DNA from 3 places in the Paenibacillus sp. SSG-1 genome. Region 3 is predicted to be linked to each of the others. Evidence: a T-box and tRNA genes for the amino acid it is inferred to sense, from the RefSeq annotation. Region 3 holds a T-box; the other regions hold tRNA genes.
What was found. The T-box of region 3 lies ahead of argS (arginine--tRNA ligase). A T-box ahead of a tRNA ligase gene usually reads a tRNA of that ligase, here a tRNA-Arg.

Region 1 (10,066 bases), 3.0 Mb from region 3:
GACTGCGGAATTCTGTCGATCGAATTTGACAACGGCGTCTTTGCCACGCTGGACTGCAGCTGGTCCAGGAATCCTTCCTTCCCGACCTGGGGCGACGTGACGCTGGAAATCGTCGGGACGGCCGGCACCCTGACGATCGACGCCTTCGGACAGAAGCTGAACGTATTCAGCGAAGAGCGCGGTTACCGGCACCATTTCTGGGGCGACGATATGGACTTCGGCCTGGTCCGGGATTTTGTAGCCTCGATCGCGGAAGGCAAGACCGAGGCGAACGTGACAGGCGTCGACGGGCTCAAGGCGCTCGAAGTGGCCCTGGCTGCATACCGCTCAGCGGAGCGATTGGCCGCCGTTTCGCCTGCAGAGCTCTGAACCTAAACCTGACAAAGGGGTGTATGAAGCGATGCTGAAGTCGATAAATCAATGGGGATTTCCGGAGGGAACCCCGCTCGAGACGATTTTTCTTCATGCGGAGCAGGCGGGTTACGATGCCGTCGAGCTGAACCTGTATCCGTCCGGCGGAACCGGGCTGACCATGGACACCACCGCCCAGGAGGCGGAGGCCGTACTGGCCCTGGCTTCCCGTCACAGCATTCAGCTGCGCAGCCTGTCGACAGGCATGCTGTGGAAATCCCCCCTGTCCGCGGCGGATCCGGATGTCCGCGCCGGCGGACGGGAGATCGTCACCCGGCAGCTGGAGCTTGCATCCCTGCTCGGGATGGACACCGTGCTGGTCGTTCCCGGGGCGGTGACGCCTTCCGTCACCTATGAGGAATGTTATTGTCGCAGCCAGGAAGAACTGCGGGAACTCATTCCGCTGGCCGAACAGCACGGCGTTCATATCGGCATCGAGAACGTCTGGAACAAATTTCTGCTCTCCCCGATGGAGATGGCCCGGTATATCGACGAACTCGATTCGCCCTGGGCCGGAGCCTATTTTGACATCGGAAACGTCCTCCTCTTCGGCTATCCCGAGCATTGGATCCGGACGCTGGGCGAGCGGATCCGCAAAGTCCACGTGAAGGACTTTAATCCGGCAGCCGGACCGAACGGCTTCGTCCCGCTGCTGTCGGGCAGCGTCAACTGGAACGAAGTGCGGCGGGCGTTGAACGAGATCGGCTACACGGATACCGTCACGGCCGAGCTCACTCCGTACAGCTCCGACCCTTACCAGATGGTATATGATACTTCCGCACAGCTGGATATTATTACGGGCCGTTGAAGACACAATGCTGACCACCTTCAGCCGAAAGTTAATCGCTTGTAGCAATCCCAAGCGTTCAGCTTCGCTGAATAAGCTGATCAATCAGTCAACCTTAAAGGGCTGTCTCGCCGACAGAGTCATTCTGCCGGAAGACAGCCCTTTTTTTCCTAGATCAAAGCTTATTTCGGTATGAATACATATAAATGCAAGTTCAAAAAGGTCGGTTTTCAGCACCGAGAAGATTGGATGAAGCTAGGGGCTGAGGAGCAGAGCGTACGTAGTGGGTACGTGAGCACCTGAAATGTTTCCGAAGGAAACATACTACGCAAGCATCCACCTTAGACCCGGCTGAATTCAAGATTCGATGCCGAATCAGCTTCCCGATTTACTTCGTGCTAGATATAGAATTTATTCGTTATCAGCAGAGCTGATGAAATTCGATATCGCAAGAAAACCAACATTTTAATCGCGGTCACTCATCCCTGATTGGCCTCGATTGGTTTTCTTATCAAAAGCCGACTTTTTGAACAACCTCTAGAAGGCCCTATTTCTTCAGGCGCCGGTTGCTGATCCACAGCGGAATGCGGAACAGCAGGTTCATCAGGAGGACGACGATGACCAGCACCGCGGCCGACTTGTCGGCGATCTGGCGGGCATCCTCCACAATCGCTTCCGACTGCACGTACCAGAGGTGTACCGCCAGCGTCTCACCCGGTGAGAACAGATTGAAGTCCCACATCTCCCCGGAGGTGCTGAGCCCAGCGGTCAGGAGGATGACGGCCGATTCCCCGAAGGCCCGGCCCGCTACGAGGCAGATGCCCGTCACTATCCCCTGCATGGCCATCGGGATAACGACGGTCCGGATGCATTGGAATTTGGTCATCCCGAGGGCATAGGATGCGTTCTTTACGTCATTTTGCACCGCGCGCACCGCTTCCTCCGTCACCCGGGCCAGCATCGGCAGGTTGAGGAAGGCCAGGGAAACCGCTCCGCCGAGAATGGTCAGGCCGATTTGAAAGTACTCAGCAAAAATGGCCAAGCCCAGCATCCCGAATACGATCGACGGAACGGAGGAGAGGCTCTCGACGCAAATCCGCAGCACCTCTGTAAATTTATTCGGCGGGGCGTACTCCGCCATGTAGATCCCTGCTCCGACCCCAATCGGAACAGAAATAAGCAGCGACAGAATCAAAATATAAAACGAGTTGAACAGCACCGGCCCGATACCGCCGCCGGGGTCCATGTCCTCGGGCAGCTTCATCAAAAACTCGAGGCTCAGCCCGGGCAGCCCTTTGCCCAGGATGGTCAGCAGCAGCCAGAAGATCAGCAGCAGAACCAGGATGCCGAGCCCGTAGAACCCGTACGTTGCCAGCCGGTCGTACACAAGCGATCTTTGCATTTTGCGGGTGCGCGTCCATTCGCTCATGCCTGCTCCCTCCCTTTGCGTCCCAAATAGCGGATGAACAAAATCAGGACAAACGAGATGATGAGCAGCAGGAAGGCCATCATGTGCAGCGCGTAATTCCAGGTGGAGTCAAACTCCACGTTGGAAATCTGCATCACGATGTTGCTGGTCAGCACCGAAGCCGGCGTAAACAGGGACTTGGCGAGCTGCGCCGTGTTGCCGATGACCATCACCACCGCCATCGTCTCCCCGATCGCCCGGGTCATTCCCATAATCACCGCCGCAATGATGCCTCTGCCGGCGGCGGGAAGGACAACCCGCATCATGACCTGCAGGCGCGTGGAGCCCATGGCATACGCAGCTTCGCGGTATTTTTTCGGCACGGCGGAAATCGCGTCGTCGCTGATCCGGCAAATCGTCGGCAGTACCATCAGGGCGAGCACGAGCGCCGCCGCCAGCAGCCCGTCGCCCAGATTCTCCCCGCTCAGCCGGCGCAAAAACGGAATCAGCACCGTCAGGCCGAGGTATCCGTAGACGATGGAAGGAACCCCGACCAGCAGGTCCAGAATCGGCCGCATGGCGTTTTTCAGCCAGCCGGGCGCGATCTCGGCGATCAGCACCGCCAGCCCGACGGATACCGGCACGGCCAGCACAAGCGTAAGCGCCGTCAGGGACAGGGTGTTGATGATAAACGCGGCTGCACCGTAGTGCTCCTCTTCCGGAGTCCAGTTAAAGGAAAGGAAGAAATCCGCAAAAGAGATGTCGCGGAAGGTCAGAAGCGCGGTTTTGCCGATAAAAAAGATCACCAGGCCCAGCACCAGGCACAGCGCCAATATGCTGAACCAGAAATAATACGTAAACATGCGGTTGGTGAAACGGACCCTGGCGCTGCGGCTGAACCTGCGACGCTTCGCGGGCGGGGTCAGCACCTGACGTTCCTCGGGCACGTACTGCTGCACGGGGGTGCTCAAACTGGCTCTCCTCCTATAAAGCGGCCAGCCCCATCAGTATTTGAGGGCTGGCCGCGATCATGAATATGGCTTGGCTTGGATCAGCTCAATCCACTTGCCTTAACGCATGGCGGAAATCGGAATGAATTTCAGTTTTTTCAGGGAACCCTGCTGGAATTTCGCGCTTTGAACATACTCGATAAATGCTTTGGTAGCGCCGGTCGGCTGGCCTTTGGTCATGTAATATCCGTATGCCCAAATTTTGTAGCTGCCGTTGATGACATTGTCCGTTGTTGGCTGCACGCCGTTATAGCTCAGCGCCTTGATGTCGCTGTTTACGTACACCAGGTCGATGTATCCGATGGCGTTCGGCGTTGTGGCTACGGCGGTTTTCATGTCGCCGCTGGAGCCGACTTCCTTGTAGTTTTTGGCCTTTTTGACGATGTCGCCGCCAGCCAGCGCTTTGGCCTGATAGTTGACGCGGGTGCCGGAGCCGAAGGCGCGCGTGATGACGACGATGTCCGCGTTGTCACCGCCGACTTCTTTCCAGTTCGTGATTTTGCCGGAGAAAATCCCTTTCAGCTGTTCGGTGGTCAGGTTGTTCACCTTCACGTTTTTGTTGGTGACTGTCGCAAAAGGAATGACGGCCACCTTGTTCGCTACCTGGCCTTCAAAAGCCTTGAAGCCCGGTACGTCCATGCTGGCGTCCCAGTCGCACGCCCCGATGTCGGCAATGCCCTTCTTCACAGCCTGCGGTCCGGTTACCGAGCCTTTGCCGGAAGCGGAGATTCTGACTTTCGGATTGATTTTCTGGAATTCCTTGGCTGCCTGAAGCGTGAGCGGAAGCAGCGCAGTGGACCCGTTAATCGTAATTTTGCCGGAGATGCCGGAGGCGGCGCTAGCGGAGCCGACCAGAGTGGTTACCGCTACCAGGGAAGTGACGGCAGCCAGCGTTAATTTTTTGAACAGTTTCATCGTTTATTCTCCTTTTCGGTTAAGAACCGCTTTTATTTGGTAAGCTGAATGGTCTTTCCGCCTGTTATGACTACAATCCTGCCGTCCTCGATCAGCGCGATCCGGCTGCCGTCCGCAGACACCGCCAGCTCGCTGACGGTTCCGGACGTGCTGTAAAGCTGCGCCTGGCTGCCGCTGTCGATCTTCAGCACTTTCGTGCTGCCGTCGGCGGCGATGCCCGCTGCAGCAAGCGTTCCGGATGGCCCGGGCGCAATGACCGTCACATCGATGATGCTCGCCAGGTCCTGGACGCTGCCGCCTGGGCCGATCACCTTGATGACGTCCTTGGCAGTGACGCTATCCGGATCGGCGCTCAAATACGCCGCTTTGCCGCCATCCAGTGCGACAGGATACAATTTATTGTCTTTAGCGGTTGTTAGCTGAACCGGTTTAGCTTCTTTATCCGTGAGGTCCAGGGAATACAGCTGCTGGCCTGCGCCTGAATAGTCGATGCTGAGCGATTCTTCCGTACTGTCCTTATCGCTGCTGGCCACGCCGGTCACATTGACGATATAGACCAATCGTTTGCCGTCCGCGGACAGGCTCACGTCGGACTTGTTCTCCACTTTGTCGGCCAGCACTTCGGTCACCTTGCCGTCGCCGACATTCATGTAAGATATTTTTTCCTGCTTGTCGCCCTGGATGAAATAAATCCGGCTGTTATCCGCCGACCAGGTCAAATCTGTCTTGACGGAAGTGTCGGAGCCGAGTTTTTGCGACAGCCCGCTGGCAAGGTTCATCAGGTAGAGCTGGCCGGCGTTATCGGTATAAGCTCCCCACTGCCCGTTCGGGGACACCGCCAATTCCGCAGCATATTCGTCCGTCGAGATCACCGTGCTGCCATAGCTTGCCGGGTCCAGTTTAACGATTTGGGCGGACTCCGCGTCGTCACGGCTGGCAATGATTTGCCCTTGGGCGTTCCAGCGTACCGAAGAATAGCTTCCTTCCGCTCTTTGAACCGTCAATACCTGCTGCGTCTGCCCGCTGCCTGCGATCCATTCCCCGCCCAGTGCTTCCACGAGCGATTGAATCTCTACGTAGGTTTTGCCATCTTGAAGCAGAGGAGCGTTCGTAAAGGCTGCGGCCTCTCCATTCAGCTTATAGGACTTTACTCCTGCCTGCAGCTGAACGACGCGTGAACCGGTCGCATCCTTTATCGTGACGATCCCTTTGGCGGCGCTTGCGCTTGCCCCGAAAGCCTTGACGATGTCTGACACGGCTACCAGGTACGCCTGGTTGAGCTGGACCGCATTGACGGAGACGCTCGCGCCGTTCACGCTGAGTTCCACCTTGGCCGCTTTCAGTTTTGGCGACGTCATCTTTGCAGCCTGACCCGCAGATGATGATTTTGCAGCGGAAGCAGCTTCTGCCGTTCCTCCGGCCAGTACGGAAGTTACAACCGCAGAGGCCATGAGTACCTGAAACATTTTATTTTTCTTCAACATCGGCTCACCCTTCTTCTATTAGCATAAGTGCTATAGACCTATTTTCTACTAGAATTGTAAAAAGCGGTTGATTGGAATGTTATGGAAATATTAAATATTTTATCGTTGTATTTTGCAAAAATAGCGATTATTCTAGTTAAAAATACAAATGCTACATCTATGTAAAATGAACTAAAGAAATAAACGCCTAATTGAGCCGCTTTACCAACTATTTCGATAATAAACTTTAGTTCAATCTATTTAACCCTATCCGAAAACCAACCAGAGACTTTGAATGAAACGACAGCAAATTGCAAAGCTAAGTATTGGAGGCCTGACCATTGTGTATGTAATTGGATTTATTGTGTCGCTTGTTATCGTTTTGGCTTTGATCCCTCCTTTAAGGAAGCTCGCGATCCGGGTTGATTTCGTCGACCGGCCCACCCATCGCAAAATACATAAGGAACCCGTACCGCATCTGGCAAGCATCGCCATCTTTCTCGGCTTCATGGTTCCCTACATCGTTCTCACCGGACACTGGGACAAGGAAATGGCCGGCATTGTGGCCGGCTCGCTGCTCATCCTCGGCATCGGCATGATCGATGACTGGTACAAGACGAAAGGCAAGGATTTTGCCGCTCTGCCCAAAACGCTCGTGCAGGTAGGCGCTGCGGTGATCGTCTATTATTCAGGGATCTCATTCGAAGGGATCACCGTTCCGTTCGCCGGCCATATGGTCGTGTTTCCGGAGTGGCTGCAGTTTATTCTGACGATTCTGTGGATCTTCGGCGTCACGACGGTCATCAATTTTATGGACGGGCTGGACGGGCTGTCCGGAGGCGTGGCCGCCATTTCGGCCTTGACGCTGTTTATCGTTGCTATTGCCAAAGGCCAGTCCCATTCCGCGATCATGGCGGTGCTGCTGGTCGGGGTGACGCTCGGTTATTTGAGATACAACAAGCCGCCCGCCAAAATTTACATGGGGGATGCAGGCGCGACGTTTATCGGGTTCATGCTCGGTATCATCGCCCTGGACGGAGCCTTTAAACAGGTGACCGTCATTTCCATTCTCGTGCCTGTGCTGGCGCTTGGCGTGCCGATCTTCGATAACATTTACGTTGTAATCAAACGGTATCGGGACGGCAAGCCGGTGTACAAGGCCGACCGAAGCCAGCTCCATTATCGGCTGCTGTCCTGGGGGCTGAGCCCGAAGCAGGCGGTCGTGTTCATCTATTTGCTCAGTGCCTGCCTGTCATTGTCCTCGATCATCCTGATGTTGATCAGTTAGCGTGGACCTTCCGGCTAGGCGTGGTTAACAAGGAAGTAAGCAGGAATCGTTCGATGGGAGCGATTGAAACTCAATGACAAAGGGGCTGCCCACCGTCGTGCATGACACGACAGCATGGGACAGCCCCTTTTATATATGGCTAACCGGCATACCCTATTTAGATCGATTTAGGCTTGAGAAGCGGATTGAAGGGCACGAATGGACAAATCCAGCTCCACCATGCCGCCCGGAAGGTCGCGCGATCCGGCAATCACCCAATTTACGGCCAGTGCTTTTTGCAATGCAGCCAGCTGCTCCAAGGTGAGCCGCAGCCCGTGAATCACGCCATCGCCAACCTCAAAGTCTTTTTCCTCATCCAGGCCAAAACGCTGCACCAGCCAGTTTTTCAGCCCGTTCCGCGTGTTAAACGTCATGCGGTAGCCTTCCGTTGCCGCTTGGGCCAGCGGCTCCCCGTGTTCCTCCGAGTAGCCGAACAGGTTGACATAACGCTCGCCCTCGAGCCCTGCCTGGATAAACGGCTCAGCGTCCTTTTGATGGACAGCTTCAGCGATGGCGGCCGCAGACAGTCCGGCCCGCTTCGCCTGCTCGATCAGAATTGCGGTCCACTGTGATACTTTAATACCTTGATTCATCCGGTCTCTCTCCCTTCTTGCTCCACTTGCTTATATCTAAAGAAAAAGCCCTCAAGTGAGGGCTTTCCTTGTACGTCCCAGGAGGGATTCGAACCCCCGACCGACGGCTTAGAAGGCCGTTGCTCTATCCAGCTGAGCTACTGGGACTTGTTATGTAATAAAAAAAGCGAATGCGTTATTTATTATACCGCATTTAGCCAATTTTTCAAGAGGAAAATGAGAAAGCCGATTGGCGGGAAATACTATGGGTAATAACTTAACAAAATAAGTTGTAAAGGAGCATTTCCATGCGACAGTTGTTATCTTCACTTTCCTACTTCAGCATATTTTTCGCCCCGTTTATCCTGCCGGTGATCGTATGGATCGCCGTCCGGGACGAATACGTCGCCAGGCATGCCAAGCGAGCGCTGCTCTCGCATCTGCTGCCATTCATTGCGGCCGTACCGCTGCTGTTTTTTACTTTGGCAGCCCACCATGCCGGCTCGATCCTGGGATATATCCTGCTGTTCTGCGTTATTTACTTCGGCACGTTCGTCTACAACATCGTGAAAGGCATTCAGGTGCTTCGCGAATATGCGTGAAGCGTGAACAGCAAAGAACAGCTGAACAAACCTCCAGGGATATCCCCGGAGGTTTGTTCATGGTTCAAGGAGGTTACTGGTTGCCAAAACGTCTTGGGTTATGGGGCACAGCCAAATTTCTCGAATTTCTGCTCGTCACTCCACCCGCAAAAGCGTTTTGTCGGGCGTACTTGCTTCTCTTGCCTTTTTTGTTCGTGAAGTCCGCCATTTAGCTCACCTCCCCTAAACCATAGTATGGGGCGGGAGTCTGCCTCCTATGTTTCTTAAATTATGGCTGCGTTTACTTTGCGAACCTGCTCCGCAGATCCTCCTCTATGTTCCCAAAAGAGATCAGATCGCGCAGGAACAGATCCCGCTCCTCGTCGGCCGTCAGAAAAAAGCTGCCTTCGAACGCCTGCATCGTCACATCGATATACGCCTGATGCATGCTGTTGTCGTACCAGTCGAGCTCTGTGTCGGCATCGTTGCGGATCAGCCGGATCAGGTCGTAGCAGCCCGGCGTCTGCTCGGCCACATAAGCCAAAAGCGCGGGATCGCCAACCGCCCCTGGCAGCACGCCGATCTCGGCGCAGCGGACCCCGTCCAGTTCCGTCATCCGCCGCACCTTGGCATCCTTAATATAATACATGTTTTCCTCCTCTCCCGGTCAGCTTGAATTCAGAAATCAAGTATAACCCAGCATTTTGTTCTCCGTCAGATGCTGGCGCGTTTCTGCCGTGCCGTATTCGTATATTTTCCGGTACAGCTTGTTCAGGCTCTCCGTGTACTGCGAATTGACATCATCCTCCGGCGTATCCGGCCATGGAAACGTATAAGCCAGGAAGGAGTCTTCGGCATGCTCCTGCATATCCTCCATCATCTGCTGCACTTCCCTGGCCTGCCCCACCGTGCAGTACATCACCAGCTCATAAGGAGCGGCGCCTTGTTCGGCAAGAACGCTTCTGCCGTGTACCGATACATAAAAATGCTGCTTATCCATGTCACATTACTCTCCTTTGTAAAGATCACAGAAATTTATAAGTTTTCAGCGGAGCTGAACCATTCCATGATCGCAAGAAAAACATCCGCTAAATGCGGCCTGCCTGCTGTAGAAGTACGTCGACAGACACGTTTTTCTTACACTGCCTTTCCTATAGTTTTCGTTAAAGGACAGACATTTTATGCCCCGATTCGGCATATAACTGTATCACTTTGGCAAACAGAAAGGACAGCGAGTGGACAAACGACAAAGAGAGGATGACCCATCATGTGCGGAATAACCGGTTTTATACAATGGAGCGGCGACTTAACCCAGGATTCGCAGATCCTTGTCAAAATGACAGAAACGATGTCGGATCGCGGACCGGACGCTTCGGGAACATGGATCTCCAATCCATGCGCCTTCGGCCACCGCCGTCTGAGCGTCATTGACCCCGAAAACGGCGCACAGCCCATGATCGTTCATGATGATGATGATGTGTATGCGATTTGTTATAACGGGGAGCTATATAACGCGGCCGAGCTGCGGAGCGAATTGGTCAAAAGAGGACATCACTTCCGGACCCATTGCGATACGGAAGTTCTTTTGGTTT
Region 2 (10,066 bases), 2.9 Mb from region 3:
CGCTTTGACCGATTTCTCCCGGCCTACATCGAGATGCAGAACCATGCTCGGGTAGACTAGAAGGCCTCGCAAAGGCAGTAAAGGAAACCGGCGGCCTTTTGATTTACTGGGCCCCATCGCTTTTGCACCTCCAGCCGTTCTCAGGGTTATGACATTCGATTTTATTTTAGCAAATGTTCACATAAAACACCAATCTTTGTAGCCTGATCAGCAGGAGCCGGCATCCGTTATTTGGCTGTTACGCGCAGGCTTGGCATGCAGGAAGGAAGCTGAAGCTGCCGGGAATGTCTCCGGGGCCGCGCTGGGTTCGATCGTTTCCTCTGCGCTGCTGTCGACTTGACGGTCCAGCTCGCCTCCGAAAATATGCCCGAACGCTTCCTGGATCGACTCCACCGGAATGACGCGCAGTCCGTTCAAATCCTCGAACAGAGTCTGCCAGTTTTCCTTCGGAATGATCACTGTCGTCGCTCCTGCCTGGAAGGCCGCCTCGACTTTGGCGATAACGCCCCCGATCGGCTTCACTTTGCCGTGAATGCTGATTTCGCCTGTCATGGCCAGTCGATTGTCAACCGGCAGCCCTTTCATCGCCGAAACGATGGCGGTAGCCATGGCGACGCCGGCAGAAGGACCGTCAATCGGCGTTCCTCCAGGGAAATTGATATGCAGATCGTAATCGCCCGGCGAAAGACCCATGGAGCGCAGAACGGTCAGCACGTTTTCGATGGAACCCTTCGCCATGCTCTTTCGGCGCAGCGTTCTGGAACTGCCCCCGCCGATCTCTTCCTCTTCGACGACCCCGGTAATATTGTAGATACCTTGTCCTTTGGCGACAGGAACGGCAGTCACCTCGATTTCAAGCAGTGCTCCCATATTCGGACCGTACACGGCAAGGCCGTTGACCAGGCCAACCTGCGGACGCTCCGGAACCTTCCGGTCCGGACGGGGCTGAAGCTGGCTGCTGCTTGCTACCCATTCGACGTCGGAAGCCGACAGGGAGTCCCTTTTTTCCGTCAAGGCCAAACCTGCTGCCAGCTGAATGATATTGACCGCCTCGCGTCCGTTGGTGGCATACTGCTTCACAACCTCGACCGCCTCCGGGCATGGCTTCAGACCGATCTTTTGAATCGCATCCTCCGCAATGCGGCTGATCTCCTCAGGAAGCAGCGGGCGGAAAAAGATTTCCATACAGCGCGAACGCAGCGCCGGCGGAATTTCCTGCGGCGAGCGTGTCGTTGCCCCGACCAGACGAAAATCGGCCGGAAGGCCGTTCTGGAAAATATCGTGCACATAGGCCGGGGTGTTGCTGTCCTCCGAATTATAGTATGCACTTTCGAGCAGGACCTTACGGTCCTCAAGTACTTTTAACAATTTATTCATTTGGATCGGATGCAATTCCCCAATCTCGTCGACAAACAAAATTCCCCCGTGCGCTTTCGTAACCGCACCTGGCTTAGGCTGGGGAATGCCGGCGACGCCCATGGAGCCCGCCCCCTGATAGATCGGGTCATGGACCGATCCGATTAATGGATCGGCAATCCCCCGCTCGTCGAAACGGGCGGTGGTCGCATCGATTTCGGTGAATTTGGCGTCGGCTTTAAATGGCGAGGCCGGATTTTTTTTGGCTTCCTCCATCACGACCCGGGCGGCTGCGGTTTTCCCGACCCCTGGTGGCCCATAGATAATGACATGCTGCGGATTCCCGCTGCACAGCGCGGCTTTCAACGCACGAAGCCCGTCCTTCTGTCCGACGATATCCTGCAGCGACTGCGGTCTCGTTTTTTCGGCCAGCGGCTTGGTCAGCGAAACCGAACGCAGCTTGCGCAGCTTATCCATCTCTTTGCGTGATTCCCGATCCACCGCGGTGCGGTTCGTCTTCTGCCCGCGGAGCAAATTCCAAAAATAGACGCCGATGATGATCGCAAAGAAAAATTGTACCAGCATCATAATCATGGTTAAATCCATAGTAAATCCCTCCCGATTCTCAGTTCAGTGGCTTCTCCTCCGGCATGGTTTTAGATTGATACATCATCTTGCCGGAAATAGGTTCGTTAGCCTGATACATGGTAGTATAGCCTTTTCACCCATGAGTAAACGGGATGGGCCGGGATTTTTGCATCTTTTTTGGAAAATTGTCCGCCCTCATTCAAAAAAGAAGCCGCAGCACTGCATAAGCAGGACTGCGGCTTCTTGCGGCAAAATTAGTGTTTGCGCCCCGGGATCGTTCCGGTTTCTTCGTATACTTTAACGATGCTGTCGATTTCCTTCTTCAATTCGTCCACCATCTCAGCTTCCGGCACTTTACGGATCATCTCTCCGTAACGGAAAAGGAGTCCTTCGCCGCGACCGCCGGCGATGCCGATGTCCGCTTCACGCGCTTCGCCCGGACCGTTGACCGCGCAGCCAAGCACGGACACTTTAATCGGCACTTTCAGCTGGGAGATGTAGGCTTCCACTTCGTTGGCGATGGAGAACAAGTCGATGTCCAGCCGCCCGCAGGTCGGACAGGACACGAGCGTTGCGGCGTTCGAGATCAAGCCGAAGGTCTTGAGCAGCTCACGCGCCACTTTGACTTCTTCCACCGGATCTGCGCTCAGGGAAATACGCACGGTGCTGCCGATGCCCATCGAGAGCAGGGCGCCGATGCCCGCCGAGCTTTTGATCGTACCGGAGAAGAGCGTTCCCGATTCGGTAATACCAAGGTGCAGCGGATAAGGAATCACTTCGGCCGCCTTACGGTAAGCTTCGATGGCCATCGGCACGTCAGAGGCTTTCAGAGACACGATAATATCGTGGAAATCGAGCTCTTCCAAAATGCCTATGTGATATAGGGCACTTTCCACCATAGCTTCAGGCGTCGGATACCCGTATTTCTCCAGCAGGTGAGCTTCGAGCGAACCGGCGTTGACGCCGATCCGGATCGGAATCCCGCGCTCTTTACAAGCTCGGACGACCGCTTCCACCTTCTCGCGGCTGCCGATATTGCCCGGGTTGATCCGGACTTTATCGATGCCGTTCTCGATGGCTTTCAGCGCCAGCTGGTAGTTAAAATGAATATCCGCAACGAGCGGAATATGAATGCGTTTCTTGATCTCTTTAATGGCTTCCGCCGCTTCCACATTGTTGACCGTTACCCGGACAATCTGGCAGCCGGCTTCTTCGAGCCGAAGGATTTCCGCCACCGTGGCTTCCACGTTAGCGGTCTTCGTCGTACACATGCTTTGGATAATGACTTCGTTGTTACCGCCAATCGTCAAATTACCGACCTTGACCGGCCGTGTGTCTTGTCTCAAAAACATGATTGTTCTCTCCCATAACGCCAAGACTCCACCCCGTCCCCGCGAAGCAAGCGGCAGGGCGGAAGTGGAGAATCGGCACCTAAATTTGGGAAAATGGCATCTGTTTTACAATCAGATTACGCACTTTCCTCTTGTTTTTTATCTTTTTTGCTGATCAATTCCGGAATCATCTTCTCTTTGACAACCTGCTCCGTAATGATGCAGTCCTTGATATCCTCGCGGGAAGGAACCTCATACATTACGTCCAGCATGATGCCTTCAATGATGGCCCGAAGTCCGCGGGCACCCGTATTGCGTTTGATCGCTTCGCGGGCAATCGCTTCAAGGGCTTCCGGCTCGAATTTCAGCGTTACGTTATCCATTTCGAGCAGTTTCTGATACTGCTTCGTCAGCGCGTTCTTCGGCTCGGACAGAATACGCACCAGCGTCTTCTCATCGAGCGGCTCCAGCGTCGAAATGATCGGCAGACGTCCCACGAATTCAGGGATCAGCCCGAATTTCAGCAGGTCTTCCGGCAGAACCAGACCGAGGTATTCACCCGGTTTCAGATCTTTCTGGTTGTCGGTACCCGCGTTAAAGCCGATAACTTTCTTGCCGATCCGGCGCTTGATCATTTGCTCCAGGCCATCAAAGGCACCGCCGCAAATAAACAGGATGTTCGTCGTATCGATTTGGATAAACTCCTGGTGCGGATGCTTGCGCCCGCCTTGTGGCGGAACCGAAGCGACCGTTCCTTCCAGGATTTTGAGCAGCGCCTGCTGTACCCCTTCACCCGATACGTCACGGGTAATCGAAGGGTTCTCGGATTTACGCGCAACCTTGTCGATTTCGTCGATATAGATAATGCCGCGTTCGGCTTTTTCCACGTCGTAATCGGCTGCTTGAATCAGCTTCAGCAGGATGTTCTCTACGTCCTCACCCACGTACCCGGCTTCCGTAAGGGAAGTCGCGTCGGCGATAGCGAACGGAACGTTCAAAATTTTGGCCATCGTCTGGGCAAGCAGTGTCTTACCCGAACCGGTTGGACCCAAAAGCAGAATGTTACTCTTCTGAAGCTCGACGTCTTCAATTTTGCTGCCGGTATTGATCCGTTTGTAGTGGTTGTACACGGCAACGGACAGCGATTTCTTCGCTTGTTCTTGACCGATGATATACTGGTCCAAAATATCGCAGATTTCCTTCGGTTTCGGAATATCCTTCAGATCCAGCTCTTCCTCATGTCCGAGCTCTTCCTCCACGATCTCCGTGCAGAGCTCGATACATTCGTCACATATATAGACACCGGGGCCAGCAACAAGTTTGCGCACTTGCTCCTGGGATTTCCCGCAAAAAGAGCACTTCAGCTGCCCTTTTTCATCGTTAAATTTAAACATGTAAACACCCCTTTAAGATTTAATCGGTGAAGTGAGAACCTGGTCAATTATGCCGTATGCTTTCGCTTCCTCCGCGCTCATGAAAAAGTCACGATCCGTATCGCGCTCAATTTTTTCAAGGGGCTGACCCGTGCGCTCCACGTAAATTTGATTGAGCTTTTCCCTGGTTTTAATAATCCAGCTCGCATGGATTTGGATGTCGGACGCCTGGCCCTGAACACCGCCGAGCGGCTGGTGAATCATGACCTCGCTGTTCGTCAGCGCAAAACGCTTGCCGGGTGCTCCGGCCGTCAACAGCAGGGATCCCATGCTCGCCGCCATACCAACGCAAATCGTGGATACATCAGGCTTGATAAACTGCATCGTATCATATATACCCATCCCCGCTGTGACAGAACCACCCGGTGAATTGATATACAAATGAATATCTTTCTCCGGATCCTCCGCAGCCAGGAACAATAATTGAGCTATGACGAGATTGGCAACATCATCATCAATCGCACTGCTCAGGAAGATAATGCGGTCCTTGAGCAATCTGGAGTAAATATCGTACGATCTCTCGCCTCTATTGGTTTGTTCTACAACCATAGGTATCAGACTCATGTGTCCAACCTCTTTTCCATGTAAAAGATGTGATGCGTGCTTCAATCAAGTTTACAGCACTATTCTAACATGTTCAAAGCACGATGTCATTTTTTCACTCCACACCATTTAATACAGTGTATGAGTCTTCTAACAATTATAACCCGAAACGGACTCTTGAATCGAATATGTATGGAAACAAAGCATCCATTTTCATGCAAGATTTAGATATAAATGGATACTTTTAGTTAAAAATAAGGCACGCAAATGAATATACGTGCCTTATCTCTCTATAGGTCCCTTATGTTAGCCTCCGCACTTAGATCAGATGCAGATGACCGCGTCCGTTTCCTTCTTATTTTTCTTCAGCAGTTTCAGCAGCTTCTTCGGCTGCTTCCACTTCTTTGCTGTTCTCAACCAGGAGATCCACCGTTTTGCGAAGGGAAATTTCTTCGCGCAGGCTTCCCAGCGAACCGTTTGCTGTAAGGATGTTGCGGATCTCGTCAGCCGTACGCTTGTAAGATTCAGCCATCACTTCCAGCTCTTTGTTGATGTCTTCCTCAGTTACTTCAATGTTCTCTTCTTTGGCGATTTGCTCCAGAACAAGGTTGTTGCGAACGCGTTTTTCGGCATCGTCCTTCATTTGCTCTTGCAGATCGGCCGTCGTTTGGCCAGAGAAGCTGAGGAACATTTCAAGGTTCATGCCTTGATTGCGCAGACGGTTGTCAAAATCACGCATCATGTTTTGAATTTCGCTGTCAATCATCGCTTGTGGAATTTCCACCTCGGCGTTGGCGGCAACTTTGTCTACGACAGCTGCTTCCTTATTGCCTTTGGCTTCTTGTTCCTTGCGGGCCAGGAGCTCTTTCTTCAGGTCTTCCTTGTACTCGGCGAGCGTTTCGAATTCACTTACGTCTTTAGCGAATTCGTCGTCCAGCTCAGGAAGCTGCTTGCGCTTGATTTCATGCACTTTCACTTTGAACACGGCTTTCTTGCCGGCCAGTTCTTCCGCATGATATGTCTCAGGGAAAGTCACTTCCACGTCTTTGAAGTCGCCAGTCGCCATACCGACAACCTGCTCTTCAAATCCAGGAATGAACGTGCCGCTTCCCAGTTCCAGAGAATAACGCTCTGCTTGTCCGCCTTCGAAAGGAACGCCGTCAACAGATCCGTCGAAGTCGATCACAGCGACATCTCCGTTCTCGGCAGCACCTTCGTCGATAACAGACAGTTCGGCATGACGTTCTTGCAGACGCTTCAGTTCAGCGTCAAGCTCTTCGTCCGAAACCTCAACCTTCTGTACCGGAACTTCCACGCCTTTGTAGTCGCCCAAAGTTACTTCAGGCTTAACCGTTACTTTCGCTTTGAATTTGAACACTTCGCCTTTAGCAAAGTTGTCAATTTCCACTTCAGGACGGTCTACAGGGAAGATGTCCGTTTGGTCGACAGCTTCTGTGTATACTTCAGGAAGCAAAATGTCGATTGCGTCTTGATACAGAGCTTCGACGCCATAACGGGCTTCGAAGATCGGCCGAGGCACTTTACCTTTACGGAAACCAGGCACGTTAGCCTTTTTTGCTACTTTATTAAAAGCTTTGTCGAGGGCTGCAGCTACGCGGTCTGCTTCCACTTCAACTTCAAGAACGCCAAGGTTCTTCTCTATTTTTTCCCAGGTTGCTTTCATTTTATGCTTTCCCCTCCAAAAATAATTCACATGTACTTAAGTTATCAGCACGCACAGAATAACCATTATAGTATAAACAACATTGCCGTGTTTTTCAAGGGCAAGCCCTTGGCAACTCTTCAGGTAAACGTTTCCGATCGCCTACTCCTGCATGCCGGCCGACACGAACTGCCTGAAGCTTCGATAAGCCTGCTCAAAACGGAAGCGCATCGTGTCCGTGATCCCGTACATCGCCCGGGACTCCTCCTCGTTGCGGCTGCCTGTGAGGCTCTCAGTGACGATCTGATGCAGGGCAGCCGCCCAGATGTCGATCGTCGTGTCGTCCTCGTCAAGGATCGACCGGTAATCCTCCGTCCCATAGATCGCCATAATAAACTGCGACCACAGCTCCTGAGCAAAATAATACAGCGTCGGCTCCTGCACTTCGGTCTGCGCAGCCACGCGCTCCGTTACCATTGCCACCTGCGGCGGAAACTCCTCCGGCGTTAAGGGCACCGTCTCCATATCGACGCTTACCTGCTCCTGTCCGCGCTTAAACTGCACTGTGCCCTGCATACCGCGCTTGCGCAGCGTTTGAAGCACCCTGAACTGCAGCAGCGGATGAAGGCGAGCCTGCATCAGCCACCCCACCAGCTTGTCGTCAATATCCGAGCCTTCCAGATAGGACAGCTGCTCGAGAGCGAGCATGGTCTGCTCCGATAAAGGCTCTTCCATGGCGGTGTGCAGCAGCTTGTCGGCGTAATGCTGGTCTTCGGCCAGCTTGGCCCGCACGTTCTGCCGTTTCATTTCTTCCTCATCGGGCTCCTCCTCATGCTCATAAGAGTCCAAGCCTGCGCCGTGCCCGCCGCCGTGATTCATATATTGTGGAAAAGCGGCTTCCAGCCATTCCAGAAGCGCCTGCCATTCTTCATAATGCCTCTCATCCTGCCCTTGGCACTGCAGCAGGAAACGCAAAAGCTCCATCGCTTCCCCGTACCGTTCATTTTCCAGCATGACGGTCAGCTGAATCTGATAGAAGTCGAGCGTCTTTGGAAAAAGAATGACGTTGTCCTTCGCTGGGGAAATATGTTCTTTAATATGTATTCCCTCCTTTCCCCGTGCTTGTGCAAATAATTGTTGATTATAGCATACCTCTTTCAACTTGAAAAAAAACATGTGAATGGACGGGGAAACCATTCGTTCTATGAAAAACGTATAGAAACCATTAATAATATAAACGGGGATTGAAACAACTTTTTTCTCTTGCCCTGAGAACAGATGAGGGGGACTATGAGAAAGGAAAGAAAAACATGTTGATGTTATTCCAAATATATGTTATGATCTTTCTTGCTTGAATTTTTCATGTCCCAGTAGCTCAGCTGGATAGAGCAACGGCCTTCTAAGCCGTCGGTCGGGGGTTCGAATCCCTCCTGGGACGTAAGAAAGCTCTCCTTATTGGAGAGCTTTTTTTAGTTCCAGAAGGGAATTGAGAACCCCTACAGGGGTTCGTCGAAGCATAGACTTCGTTAGCATCCGCTCCGCAGTCCGCCCGCAGGGCGGTATCCCGAGCTGGGACGTTTGGAAGCTCTCCTTATTGGAGAGCTTTTTTATTTCCAGAAGGGAATTGAGAACCCCTACAGGGGTTCGTCGGAGCATAAACATTGATAGCACCCGCTTCGCAGTCCGCCCGTTTGGGCGGCATCCCGAGCTGGGACGTTAGAAATCTCTCCTTATTTGGAGAGATTTTTTTAGTTCCAGGAGGGAATTGAGAACCCCTACAGAGCTTCGTCGGAGCATACGATACGGTAGCATCCACTTCGCAGTCCGCCCGTTTGGGCGGTATCCCGAACTGAGACGTTTGATAAGCTCTCCTTGTTAGAGAGCTTTTTTTGGTTCCAGAAGGGAATTGAGAACCCCTACAGGAGTTCGTCGGAGCATACGCACCGATAATCTCCTCTTTTATAACCTTCCCCACCCATTCGCTCAGCTGAACACAAAAAAGAAGACCCCAGGGTTACCCCAAGGTCCTCTCTATTCCATGCTTGTTACAGCTTAACGATTTTGCCTGTGTCCTGCGATTCAAACGCGCCCAGGATGACATTCAGGGAACGCAGACCTTCTTCACCGGAAATTTGCGGCGGCGTGTTGGTCAGGATCGATTCCACGAACGCGTCGATGACTCCGCTCGGTACTTGCTTTTCGTTCGTCGCCATGGCGCCGACTTTGTATGTCTCCACTGTGCCGTTGGTCAGCTCGACGATCACCTCGTCGCCTTCAACGGTTCCGATCTTCATGCAGCCGTTTTCGCACCAGAGCACCGTACCGTTGTCGCCGGAACGGTAGTGCGTCCAGCTCGCCATCAGCGTACCCACAGCTCCGCTCTTCATGCGAACGATGCAGGTCGCATTGTCGTCCACGTCCGTACCTTCTTTATGTACGGTACCGATAAAGCCGGCGACTTCCACGATCTCATCGTTCAGCAAATAGCGGATGAAGTCGGATTTGTGCACGCCGAGGTCGCCCATAGCGCCCATGATCGCTTCATCCTTGCGGAAGAACCAGCTGTCGCGTCCGTCGACGCTCCAGCTTTCCGGACCACCGTGGCCGAAAGACGTGCGGAACGTCAGCACTCTGCCGAGCTTGCCGGAATCCAGAATTTCTTTTGCCTTCACGTGCGGAGGCATGAGGCGCTGATTGTGGCCGACCATCAGGAAGACGCCGTTTTTGCGGGCCGCTTCGATCATCTGCTCCCCTTCTTCCTTCGTGGTCGCCATCGGCTTTTCCACCAGGACGTGCAGCCCGGCATTCGCTGCGTCGATGCTCATCGAAGCGTGAAGGTAGTTCGGCGTACATACGCTGACTGCGTCAAGCTTCTCGTTCTTCAGCAGTTCCTTGTAGTCGGTGTATGCTTTGGCACCGTATTGTGCCGCCACTTCTTCAGCGCGCTCCTTGAGCGGATCCGCAAAAGCAACCAGCTCCACGTTCGGGTTCGCTGCGTATTCAGGAATATGTCTGCGCTGGGCGATGGAGCCGCAGCCGAAAACCGCTACTCTAATTTTACTCATGGATATAAATCTCCCTTTCTTCAGCTCTAATCTCAATCACATTAAAATTGGTTCAGGTAGTTCTGTTTCAGCCAGTTCATGCTGTTC
Region 3 (10,066 bases):
AGCTCTTTGTACACCTTGCTGTTCATCAGGTATCCGGCATTGCCCGCAGGCTGCGAGGTATACCAGTTCGGGAATTGGTACAGCTTGCCGTCACTTGAGCGGAGCATGTTGAGCGTCGAGTCACCGGCCCATTTTTTCAAATTCGGATATTTGTCCAGATAGTCGTCATAAGGCACCAGCATGCCTGCCGCGCGCAGCCGCTCCACATCGGCGCCGCGCTCCATCCAGATCACGTCAGGCAGCTCTTTGGACGCGATCATCGTGTTGAGCTTTTGGGCCGCATTGCCGCCGGAGTTGATGGCCGTGACATTGACCTTTTTGTTATCCTGAATCCATTTGCTCGCAACGTCCCCGCCCCAGGTCGGCATCGTATACCAGTCATAGTGGCCGTAGAACGTAAAGTCGACGGGCGCGCTGCCGAGCTGGAAGGGCTCCGAAGCGCTGCCGCTTCCTTCTTTCGTTTCGGTTTTGTTCTCCGCCTTCGGTGCAGCGCTGTCGGCCGTTTTCTCTCCGCCGCCGCCTGAACAGCCCGCCAGTGCCGTGGCTGTCGTGCACAGGAACACCAAGGCCACGAGCAGCGATCTTCTCCAACTTTTCATGCGTGATAACCCCTTTTCCCTATTGTCAAATTTATGTTCAAAGCAGCAATCGCTCCAAACCCTACTCCTTCAGCGATCCCACCATGACGCCCTTCACGAAATACTTCTGCACAAACGGGTACACGGCGATAATCGGCAGCGTCGCCACCATCATCGTCGCCATTGAAAGCGACTTGGTCGTCACGCTTTTCATCGTTTCGAGCCTGCTCTGGGCAGCCGAGTCCAGCTTGGACATCTGTTCGGTCATAATATTCGTGCTCAAGATCTGCTGAAGCATGGATTGGATCGGCAGCAGCTTCTCGTTGGTGATGTAAATGCTGGGCAGAAACCACTCATTCCAATGAGCGACTGCGGTGAACAGCCCGAGCGTGGCGATGACCGGACCCGACAGCGGCAGGATAATCCGGAAAAAAGTAGCCCAGTTGCCGCAGCCGTCGATTTTGGCCGATTCCTCCAGGCCTCCGGGAAGCCCCATGAAAAACGTCCGGAAGATGATCATGTTCCATACGCTGATCAGACCCGGGATGATAAACACCCAGAACGAATTCATCAAGCCCAGACCTCGGACGACGAGAAACGTCGGAATGAGCCCGCCGCCGAAATACATCGTCACGACGCACATCAGCATGTAAAACTTGCGGCCGATCAGCTCCTTCTTCGTCATGCCGTAGGCGAAGATGGCGGTGCACAGCACGGACAGAATGGTGCCGACGACTGTCCGGAGCACGCTGATCAAAAACGCGTTGGCAATCCGGTCATCCTGAAAGACGACCCGGTAATTTTCCAGCGACCATACCCGCGGCCAGAACGTGATTCCGCCGAGTGCCGTGTCCATGCCGTTGTTCAGCGAAATGACCAGTCCGTTCCAGAACGGGTAGAATGTGCTGAATCCCAGTAAAATAAGCAGCAAATAAATGAAGACCATCATGATCTTGTCACCAGTACTTGTATATTTCACAATACTGCAGCCTCCCTGTTTCCTGCGGTGTCTCCCGCGCTTACCATAAGCTGTTTCCCGACCTGCGGGCAAAGTAGTTGGCAAAGGTCAGCAGGCCGACGCTGATCACAGCCTTGAACAAGCCAACCGCCGTGGCGTACGAGTAGCGCTGGTTGGTGATGCCCACCCGGTACACATAGGTATCGATGACGCTGGCCACATCCCGCAGCACCGGATTTGCCCCGAGCAGGAGAATGTCTTCAAAGCCGGCGCTCAGCAGATTGCCAATCGCCAGGATCATAAAGATGACGACCACCGGCATAATGGAAGGGATTGTGATCATGAATACCTGCTTGACCCTTCCCGCTCCGTCGATGGACGCCGCCTCATACAGGCTGGGGTTGATCCCTGCGATCGCCGCCAGATACACGATCGAATTGAATCCGATCTCCTTCCAAACGCTGGTCGAGACGATAATGCCCCAGAAATATTCCGCCCGTCCCAAAAAGCCGATCGGCTCCTTAATCAAATGCAGCTTCTGCAGCAGGATGTTCAGGCTGCCGTTATCCGTGGACAGGATCGACATGGCAAACCCGGCTACGATCACCCAGGACAGAAAGTGCGGGAGGTAGCTGATCGTCTGAACCACCCTTTTGAAGAACATTTGCCTGACTTCGTTCAGCATCAGGGCCAGAATGATCGGCGCGGGAAACCCGATACCAAACTTCAGCAGGCTGATGATGATCGTATTGCGCAGAATCGTCCAAAACTCGGGTGCATGAAAAAACATGCTGAAATGCTTGAATCCCACCCACGGACTGTTCCAAAACCCGTTAAAAATGTTATAGTCCTGAAAAGCCATCAGTACGCCGTACATCGGTATGTATGAAAAAATAAAAATCAAAATGAGCGCCGGTATGACCATCAGCTGAATATCCCACTGCCTGAGCATCCGGTAAGCCAATCCCCGCTTTTTCCTCCTCTCGGTGATGGGCACGCTATTCGCAAGCTGCGACATTCTCTTCCCCCCTTGCCAACATTGTAAACGGGATGGGTGCCGCGATACTATTTGCCTCGTCAACGAAAAATGATACTTTTAACCGGAATACTCCTATTCTTGATTCAGCCGCAAAAAAATCCCCCTGTCTCCGGTAGTCCGGAAAGCAGGGGGATCCAGAGTATCACCGCGATGTGCGGACGATACGATTCGTTGTTTATTGGGTAACGGAAGGCATCTCTTCGAGCGATCCCTTCAGGGAAATGCCTGTACCGAGGCCGCCGCCGGTTTGTTTGACGCTGACCTGAATTTTGCTGTCCATGTAAAAGGAAGCCTTAGCCGTGGAAATGACCTGCGGATACATCATGCCGGGGGCGGGTTTCGTGACGGTGTAATAGGCGACCGCCTTTCCTTCCGAGACGAATTCGATCCGGTCGATCTTGAGGCCGTATCCCGGATTCGGCATGTCCTCTTTGGTAAGGACGATCCGGTTCACCTGGTCGTTCACCTTCTCTACACTGACAGCGACCTGGTCATCGTTCTCCGGCTGATTTACCGGCTGATGCGAAGCAACGAAATTCATGGCGTGATAGACCATCTCCGCCGCCTCCATCCGGGTGATGTTGTCCCTTGGATGGAATTTCTGCTGCGCATCTAGTTCGGCTATGTGGGTAAGGAGCAGAAACTGGACGGCTTCCCGCGATCCGGAAGCCATGTCGTTCTCGTCCTGGACCGTGACGTACATTTTGATCAGCGGGTAGTCACCAGTAGCGGTGACGGCTTTGTAGAGCATCTGCGCAAACTCTTCCTTTGTGACCTTGTCGTTCCAGCTGCCGATGGTTGATGCCACAAGCCCGTGATCCAGCGCCGTTTCGGCTGCTTGAGCATACCAGGCTGTGGATGGAACCGCCAGCGTCCCGGCGTTCGCTGCACCTGCATCCGGCTGAAGCTTCATGGCTTTCACCAGCATCTGCACGCTTTGGGCTGCCGTCAACGGCTCGGCAGGACCGAACCGGTCCGCGGAAATGCCGTGAATGACCCCTTGCGTTTGCAACGCTTTGGCGATACCCTCCTGCTGCTTATTCGGCAGATCCGAGAACGCATACGCGGAAGACGCCGACACCAGACAGCCTGCCGCCACCATGAACGCAGCCCATTTCTTTGTGATTTTCATCCAAATCACCTCCTCAGCCTCTCTGACGGGGAACCTCCCGCAAATGTTTCAATATGCCCGTAGGCCGGAATGCCTATTTTATGACGAGTCAGTGCGGATTGGAAACTCCCGGCTGATCATTCTCCAGCCCCAGCTTGACATATAATTCATTCGTATACCCCTGCAGCTTCTGCTCGAGCTCCTGGGCTTGATCCCGAAAAGCGGTCAGCTCGCTGATCATCCGTGCGCGCCCGTTCGGCGTGAACGTCTCCTTGATCCGTTCCTTGAAATAATCGTGAACGATATAATTCCGCTGCTTCCATACCTCTTTTAATAGAAGCGTCTCTTCTTCCGTAAAAGGAAAGTGATGCCGGATTTCGTTGACGAGCTGGCCCAGGGAACTGCTGAGCTTGCGGCGGTACAGCTCGGTCAGTTCCTCTTCGGAGGGAACCTCCCCCTTCGACAGCTTCATCAGCATCAGCAGATTGGTCAGCTGCTGCTCCAATGCCTGCGAATAGTATACGGCCAAGCCGAAATACGCGAACAGTTCCTTCGATTGCTGCTCGATACCTTGTAGACCGACTGATTTCATGCTTTTCCTCCTGACTCCTGCTGCCGAGGTTCAACCTCTTATGTAAAAATTCCTGATCGGACAGACCTATCTCCATGTTACCGTGCTTACGGCCCAATCACAACCCGGGGGTAGAAGGAAATCAACGGTTCCAATGTTCTGAGAAAAGCCCAATGTATCAGCCTATGTTCTGGCATCACGGTATGCGGAGAATATCCAATAGGCTGCGGCCAGAGCAAAAGCATACAGGTACGTATACCCGATTACTCCCCATACGCCTATAAGAAGAGCGGTATCACTTCGCATCAGGGTGTCGATCATTTCAGCCACCGGAGGGAAGGCCCAGCGGATCCAGGATAACCCTTCGGGCAGCTTGGCCGCAATCTGCCTCGCCCCAATCGATAAAATGACGATGATCAGCAGAATCGCCGTCGCGCGGCTGATATTGCGGATGTAAGCGGCTTGAAAGAAATAGCTGACGCCTGCGCCCAGCATGCCCAATGCCAAATGCCCGGAAGAAGCGATAAGCCACTGCCGTGCGCTGACCGTTTCGGCGAACATGTTCATCACCACAGGATACAGCAGGAAAAAGGCGCTTAAAAAGACGATGACGGCGAGCAGAGCCAGCATTTGGCTTGCGGCATATTTTCGCATGCTCCCTGCGTGAATCACGCTGAGCTGTTCCAATACGGCGCCCGCATGATTCAGGAAGCTGAATGACAACCATGCCCCGCCGACAAACAGAAATGCGGAAGTGACCGCATAGCTGTCCATCACCGGGTTCGGCTTGTAGGAGTACAAAAGCATCATCGCAATCAGCATGCTCCCCACAGGAGCAAAGTATCGGTAAGACCGGATGTAACTGGCAAGTAAAAAAGTAGCGAGACGGATCATAGCGCTCCTCCTTCTGAGGCAGCCGCCGCAGTTTTGAGCAGCTCGCCTAGATCCACTTCGGACGGTTCGTGCTGCGAAACAGATACGATATGACCGCCGCCGTTAAGGATCCGCTGCAGCACATGATCGCTTAAGTCCGTTCTTACATGAATCACGGATTCCGCCCCCTCTTTTACCCAAGCCACTTCCCTATCGCCGGTCCCCTCTAAAGACTGGCGGACGCGCAGCGGATCACCATGAAAAAGAATCGTCGCATACCGGACCGTTTCTATGCGGAACCCGCGTTCCTCCTTCACGATCTTTCCGTTCTCAAGCAGTACGATGCGATCGGCTATTTGGTTGATCAGCTCCGGCTCATGGACGGACATGACCATCGCGGTCCCCATCCCCTTGATGTCCATCAGCAGGCGGACCACCTCTTTCTGCGAGGGGGTGTCGATCCCGGACAAAGGCTCATCCAGCAGCAGAAGCCTTGGCTTCCCCATCACCGCCTGAACCAGATTGATCTTCTGCAGCATGCCTTTCGAAAAATGGCTCATTCGAACATCCCTGTACGAATCCATCCCCAGTCGCTTGAGCCATTCGGATATTTCCGACTGGACGGTCCGCTTGTCCATCCCTCGCGTAATGCCCATGCTCATCAAAAACTCGCCCGGCGTAAACGGCAGCGCCGGAAACTTCTCGGCGACAAGTCCAATCGTGGGGCTTCGGACGTCCTCCACCCGCCGTCTTCCCTCGGTAGGACGGGATAATCCGGCCAGCAAGCGCAGCAGCGTGCTTTTGCCCGAGCCGTTTTTCCCGACCAGCGCCGTGCACTCCCCTTTGGCGATCTCGAGTGTCATATGCTCAATCACTACCCGGCGGTCGTAGCGTTTGCTGACATCCTCCAGCCGGAGGATGATCTCCGCCGGCGTGTTCCGCCGGCCGGTTCCTTGCTGATGTACAGCCAACCAACTCTCCTCCCGTTCAACAAATGGCGTCACATCCGCTGCGGCGTTTTTAATCCGAGCAGATGCATCGTTCTCGCTAATGAAGCGCCCGTCAGCTCCGTCAGCTTCAGTCTCGTTTCCCTCAGGCTGCTGTCATCGGTGACAATCCGTTCCTTGTTGTAAAAATGGTTGAACGCTTGAGCTACATCCAGCGCATACCGCGCCATCACCGACGGCTCGTTGTTCTGGATACCGCGCTTCAGCTGGTCCGGGAAGCGGGTCAGCAGCTTCAGCAGCTCCCATCCGGAATCTCCGAGCTGGCCGTTTACCGCTTGGTCAGGCCCGGCCGTGCCACTCTCTGGTTCCCCGGCCGCGCGTCCTTTGGACAGCACGCTTTGGGTACGCGCATACGTGTACTGAAGATACGGCCCTGTCTCCCCGTCGAAATTCAGCGCTTCCTCCAGGGAAAAATCCACTTCGTTCAGGCGGTTGTTTTTCAAATCCCCGAAAATAATCGCCCCGATGCCGACCGCCTCCGCGACCTCCTCCTTATGTTCGAGGCTGCTGTTTTTCTCTTCGATGATTTGCAATGCCCGGGCAACCGCCTCATCCAGCACTTCCTCAAGATAAACGATCTTGCCGCGGCGGGTCGACATTTTCTTTCCTTCAAAGCGCATCAGGCCGAACGGCACATGCTCACATTGATCCACCCAGTCTGCTCCCATGCGGCGCAGCACGGCAAATACCTGCTGGAAGTGCAGCCTCTGCTCGCCGCCCACGACATACAGCAGCTTGTCGCCTTTCAAGACATCGTGCCGGTAAAGGGCGGTTGCCAGGTCACGCGTCGGGTAGATGGTCGTTCCGTCCGTTTTGATGATCAGGCAAGGCGGTATCCCCTCTTCATCCAGGCGCACGACCAGCGCACCCTCGCTCTCTTCGAGCAGATGCTGGTCGCGCAGCTGATCCACGACGGCATCCATTTTGTCGTTGTAAAAGCTTTCCCCGAGCGTATAGTCGAAGCTGACGCCCAAGCGGTCGTACATCCGCTGAAACTCCTTCAAGCTGACGTCCACGAAATATTTCCAGAGCCGGTAAGCTTCATCGTCACCGGACTCCAGCTTCCGGAACCAGTCCCTGGCCTCCGGCTCCAGCGTCTCATCATGGGGTGCTTCCTCATGAAACTGAACGTAAAGCTTCAGCGATTCTTTGATCGGATTGGCCGCAATGGCTTCATCGTTCCCCCAGCGTTTGTATGCGGCGATTTGCTTGCCGAACTGCGTGCCCCAGTCTCCCAGATGGTTGATGCTGGCCACGTCGTACCCCGCCAGTTTGTACATATTGTACAGGGCGGCACCGATCATGGTGGAGCGCAGATGCCCGATGCCCATCGGCTTCGCGATGTTCGGCGAGGACATGTCGATGAGCACTTTTTCTCCTTTTCCCAGGTTCGACCTGTGATCCGACACTGTTAACTCGTCCATGATTTGCTGCTCGTAGTGCTTCCGGTCCAGCCTGAAGTTGACATAAGGGCCGGCGGCCTCCGCCTGTATTCCGTTTCGCCCGTCAAATTGGGCTGCCAGCTCTTTGGCGATGTCCGCAGGCGATTTTTTAAACGTTTTGGCCAGCGTAAAGCATGGGAAAGCGACATCCCCCATCTGCGGCTGCGGCGGGATTTCCAGCAGGTCTACCATTTGATGCTTCGTCCACGGCACATGCGGCTCGAGAGCCGACGCGATCCATTCCTGTAACATAACAATCATCCTTTCCATATCGTGACGCCTATCAAAAATTAAAAAGCCCCCGTCTCTAATATAGAGACGAGAGCTGAATTCCCGCGGTACCACTCTAAGTAAACGGCCCATGCGCCAGCACGGCATCCGTTTCCCTTGAAGCCTGTAACGGCGGCTAACCGGACCTCTCTACTCCGCACCCATCTTGCGGTTATCGTTCAAAAGGCCGTCTCCCGGGTGCGCTTCATGAAGACGCGGCATACCGGCTTCCACCATCCCCGGCTCGCTTGATGCCCTGACGCTTCACTACTCTCCCGTTCCATGACGTTCAATTTTCAATAGTATACACGGAGGACAGCAAAGAAAGCAACACCCCAATTTCCTGCTGCAGGATTGCCTGTTCATGTTACCTCTTATGCATCCTGTGCCCGTTGGCAGGAATCACCGGGTCGGCATTCGGCCAAATCGTTCATTTCCAGCAGCTCGATAAACTTGGCCAGCCTTGGCAGCAGCGGCTCCGCCTGCTCGCCGAACCGGGCATGGAGCTTGCCTGCGATATCCGCCACCGAGTGGGAACCGTCGCAGCAGGCGGCCACTTCACTGCCCAGCGCATCCAGCCGGATTTGGACGATCGCCGGCTGTTTCAGCCATTTGACCGACTGGCGGGCCAGCCACCCCTCCCGCGGCACGGACAACGTCACGATCCCTTCGCTCTTCTCCCACTTCACCTTCGAATGCAGCACCGGAACCAAGTCCAGCAAGTTGATCGGTATTTCCGCGGCGTCCTTCCGCTTTTTCCGGTAGACCAGCATATTGCTACACCTCCCGCTTCGTCACGACGGACTCTTTCTTTTGCCGGAGAGAGATCCAGGCCAGCATCACGACGACAAGCAGGAAAACGACCAGCGGAAGCACATTGCTGGAGACCAGAACGTCTCCAGGAATCGGAACGCCGAGCCAGATCAGGATCGCAATGATCACCCCGATCAGCGATTCGCCGGCGATCAGGCCCGAAGCCAGCAGCGTCCCCGTTTCCACCCTGGCTTTGAGCAATCCGGCGTCCTTCCGTGATCGCCATTCCACAAACCAGCGAACGATACCGCCGACCATGATCGGGGTGCTGACATGAATCGGCAGGTAGATGCCGACCGCTACGGTCAGCGAGTTGAGACCCAAGAACTCGAACACAACCGCCGAAGCCGCACCGATAAAGATCAGCTCCCACGGCAAATTGTTCGACATGATCCCCTCCACGATCAGCCGCATCAAAACGGCCTTTGGCGCAGGGAGCTGCTCCGATCCGAGTCCGTAGCTTTCGTTCAGTACGGATAGAATGAAGCCGATCACCAGGCCGGATACGAGTACGCCGATCATCATGGCCACCTGCTGCTTCCAAGGCGTCCCGCCCACCAGGTAACCTGTTTTCAAATCCTGGGAAATGTCCCCGGCCACAGCCAACGCGACGCAGACGATCGCTCCAACCGTCAGTGCGGCGATCATTCCGCCCATGCCTGATAACCCGGTCATTTTAAAAATAAACGTTACGATGAGCAGCGTCGCAATCGTCATGCCGGACACGGGTGAAGAGGAGCTCCCCACCAGGCCAACAATCCGGGAAGCGACCGTTACGAACAAAAAGCCGAAAATGGCGATGGCGATCGCGCCAATGATCCCCACGTCGGTCAGCGGGGCAAACGCGATGATAATGACGAGAAGCGCAATCATGATCGTCACCCAAAAGCCGGGAATATCAAACTGGGTGCGGTCAAGCGTTACCTTCTGTTCGTTTCGTTTGCTCAAGCCGGACAAAGTCGCCGCCAGCGAACTGAACAGCATGGGCAGGGTTTTGACCAGCGTAATCAATCCCCCTGCCGCCACTGCGCCCGCGCCAATGTAGCGGATGTAGCCTTCCCAGATGCCCCAGGCGTCCAGCTGCGGGATCGGTGCTTCGGCCGGTGACAGCACAGCCTGCGCGCCTCCGCCGAAAAAGCCGATCATCGGAATCATCACGAGCCAGGCCATGATCCCGCCGGCAAGCATCTGCCCCGAAATCGCCGGACCGATAATGTAGCCTACGCCAAGCAGCGCAGGGTATGTATCCATGCCGATGACCGCGTTTTTAAACCGGTAAATGCCGGTTTCGATCTCGGTCTTGAACCACTTGAAGCCATCACCCAGCGCTTTCACCAGCCCGCCGGCGATAAATCCGTACAGCACCATTTTTGCGCTCTTGCCCCCGGTTTCTCCCGATATGAG

Region 1: it has a tRNA-Arg gene. The T-box ahead of argS (arginine--tRNA ligase) is inferred to sense a tRNA for this amino acid. The anticodon was not compared.
Region 2: it has a tRNA-Arg gene. The T-box ahead of argS (arginine--tRNA ligase) is inferred to sense a tRNA for this amino acid. The anticodon was not compared.

What each region holds. Positions count from the first base shown of each region.
Region 1 is NZ_MBRK01000001.1:4,480,169-4,490,234, forward strand. Features, by position in the region: gene BCV73_RS20790 (Gfo/Idh/MocA family protein) at 1-369, shown strand, start outside; gene BCV73_RS20795 (sugar phosphate isomerase/epimerase family protein) at 401-1,219, shown strand; gene pstA (phosphate ABC transporter permease PstA) at 1,746-2,627, opposite strand; gene pstC (phosphate ABC transporter permease subunit PstC) at 2,624-3,577, opposite strand; gene BCV73_RS20810 (phosphate ABC transporter substrate-binding protein) at 3,677-4,531, opposite strand; gene BCV73_RS20815 (stalk domain-containing protein) at 4,564-6,015, opposite strand; gene BCV73_RS20820 (MraY family glycosyltransferase) at 6,290-7,282, shown strand; gene BCV73_RS20825 (hypothetical protein) at 7,450-7,914, opposite strand; tRNA gene BCV73_RS20830 (tRNA-Arg) at 7,988-8,061, opposite strand; gene BCV73_RS20835 (magnetosome magnetite crystal formation protein family) at 8,202-8,495, shown strand; gene BCV73_RS20840 (hypothetical protein) at 8,776-9,123, opposite strand; gene BCV73_RS20845 (hypothetical protein) at 9,160-9,474, opposite strand; gene asnB (asparagine synthase (glutamine-hydrolyzing)) at 9,742-10,066, shown strand, end outside.
Region 2 is NZ_MBRK01000001.1:4,445,978-4,456,043, forward strand. Features, by position in the region: gene lon (endopeptidase La) at 1-117, opposite strand, end outside; gene lonB (ATP-dependent protease LonB) at 208-1,962, opposite strand; gene ispG (flavodoxin-dependent (E)-4-hydroxy-3-methylbut-2-enyl-diphosphate synthase) at 2,199-3,296, opposite strand; gene clpX (ATP-dependent protease ATP-binding subunit ClpX) at 3,413-4,669, opposite strand; gene clpP (ATP-dependent Clp endopeptidase proteolytic subunit ClpP) at 4,682-5,272, opposite strand; gene tig (trigger factor) at 5,607-6,935, opposite strand; gene BCV73_RS20675 (hypothetical protein) at 7,077-8,018, opposite strand; tRNA gene BCV73_RS20680 (tRNA-Arg) at 8,279-8,352, shown strand; gene BCV73_RS20690 (Gfo/Idh/MocA family protein) at 8,960-9,979, opposite strand; gene BCV73_RS20695 (sugar phosphate isomerase/epimerase family protein) at 10,021-10,066, opposite strand, start outside.
Region 3 is NZ_MBRK01000001.1:1,521,928-1,531,993, reverse strand. Features, by position in the region: gene BCV73_RS07190 (extracellular solute-binding protein) at 1-599, opposite strand, end outside; gene BCV73_RS07185 (carbohydrate ABC transporter permease) at 661-1,527, opposite strand; gene BCV73_RS07180 (ABC transporter permease) at 1,598-2,488, opposite strand; gene BCV73_RS07175 (protease complex subunit PrcB family protein) at 2,751-3,707, opposite strand; gene BCV73_RS07170 (hypothetical protein) at 3,796-4,278, opposite strand; gene BCV73_RS07165 (hypothetical protein) at 4,441-5,151, opposite strand; gene BCV73_RS07160 (ABC transporter ATP-binding protein) at 5,148-6,101, opposite strand; gene argS (arginine--tRNA ligase) at 6,131-7,831, opposite strand; T-box leader at 7,891-8,141, opposite strand; gene BCV73_RS07150 (PqqD family protein) at 8,224-8,622, opposite strand; gene BCV73_RS07145 (OPT family oligopeptide transporter) at 8,627-10,066, opposite strand, start outside.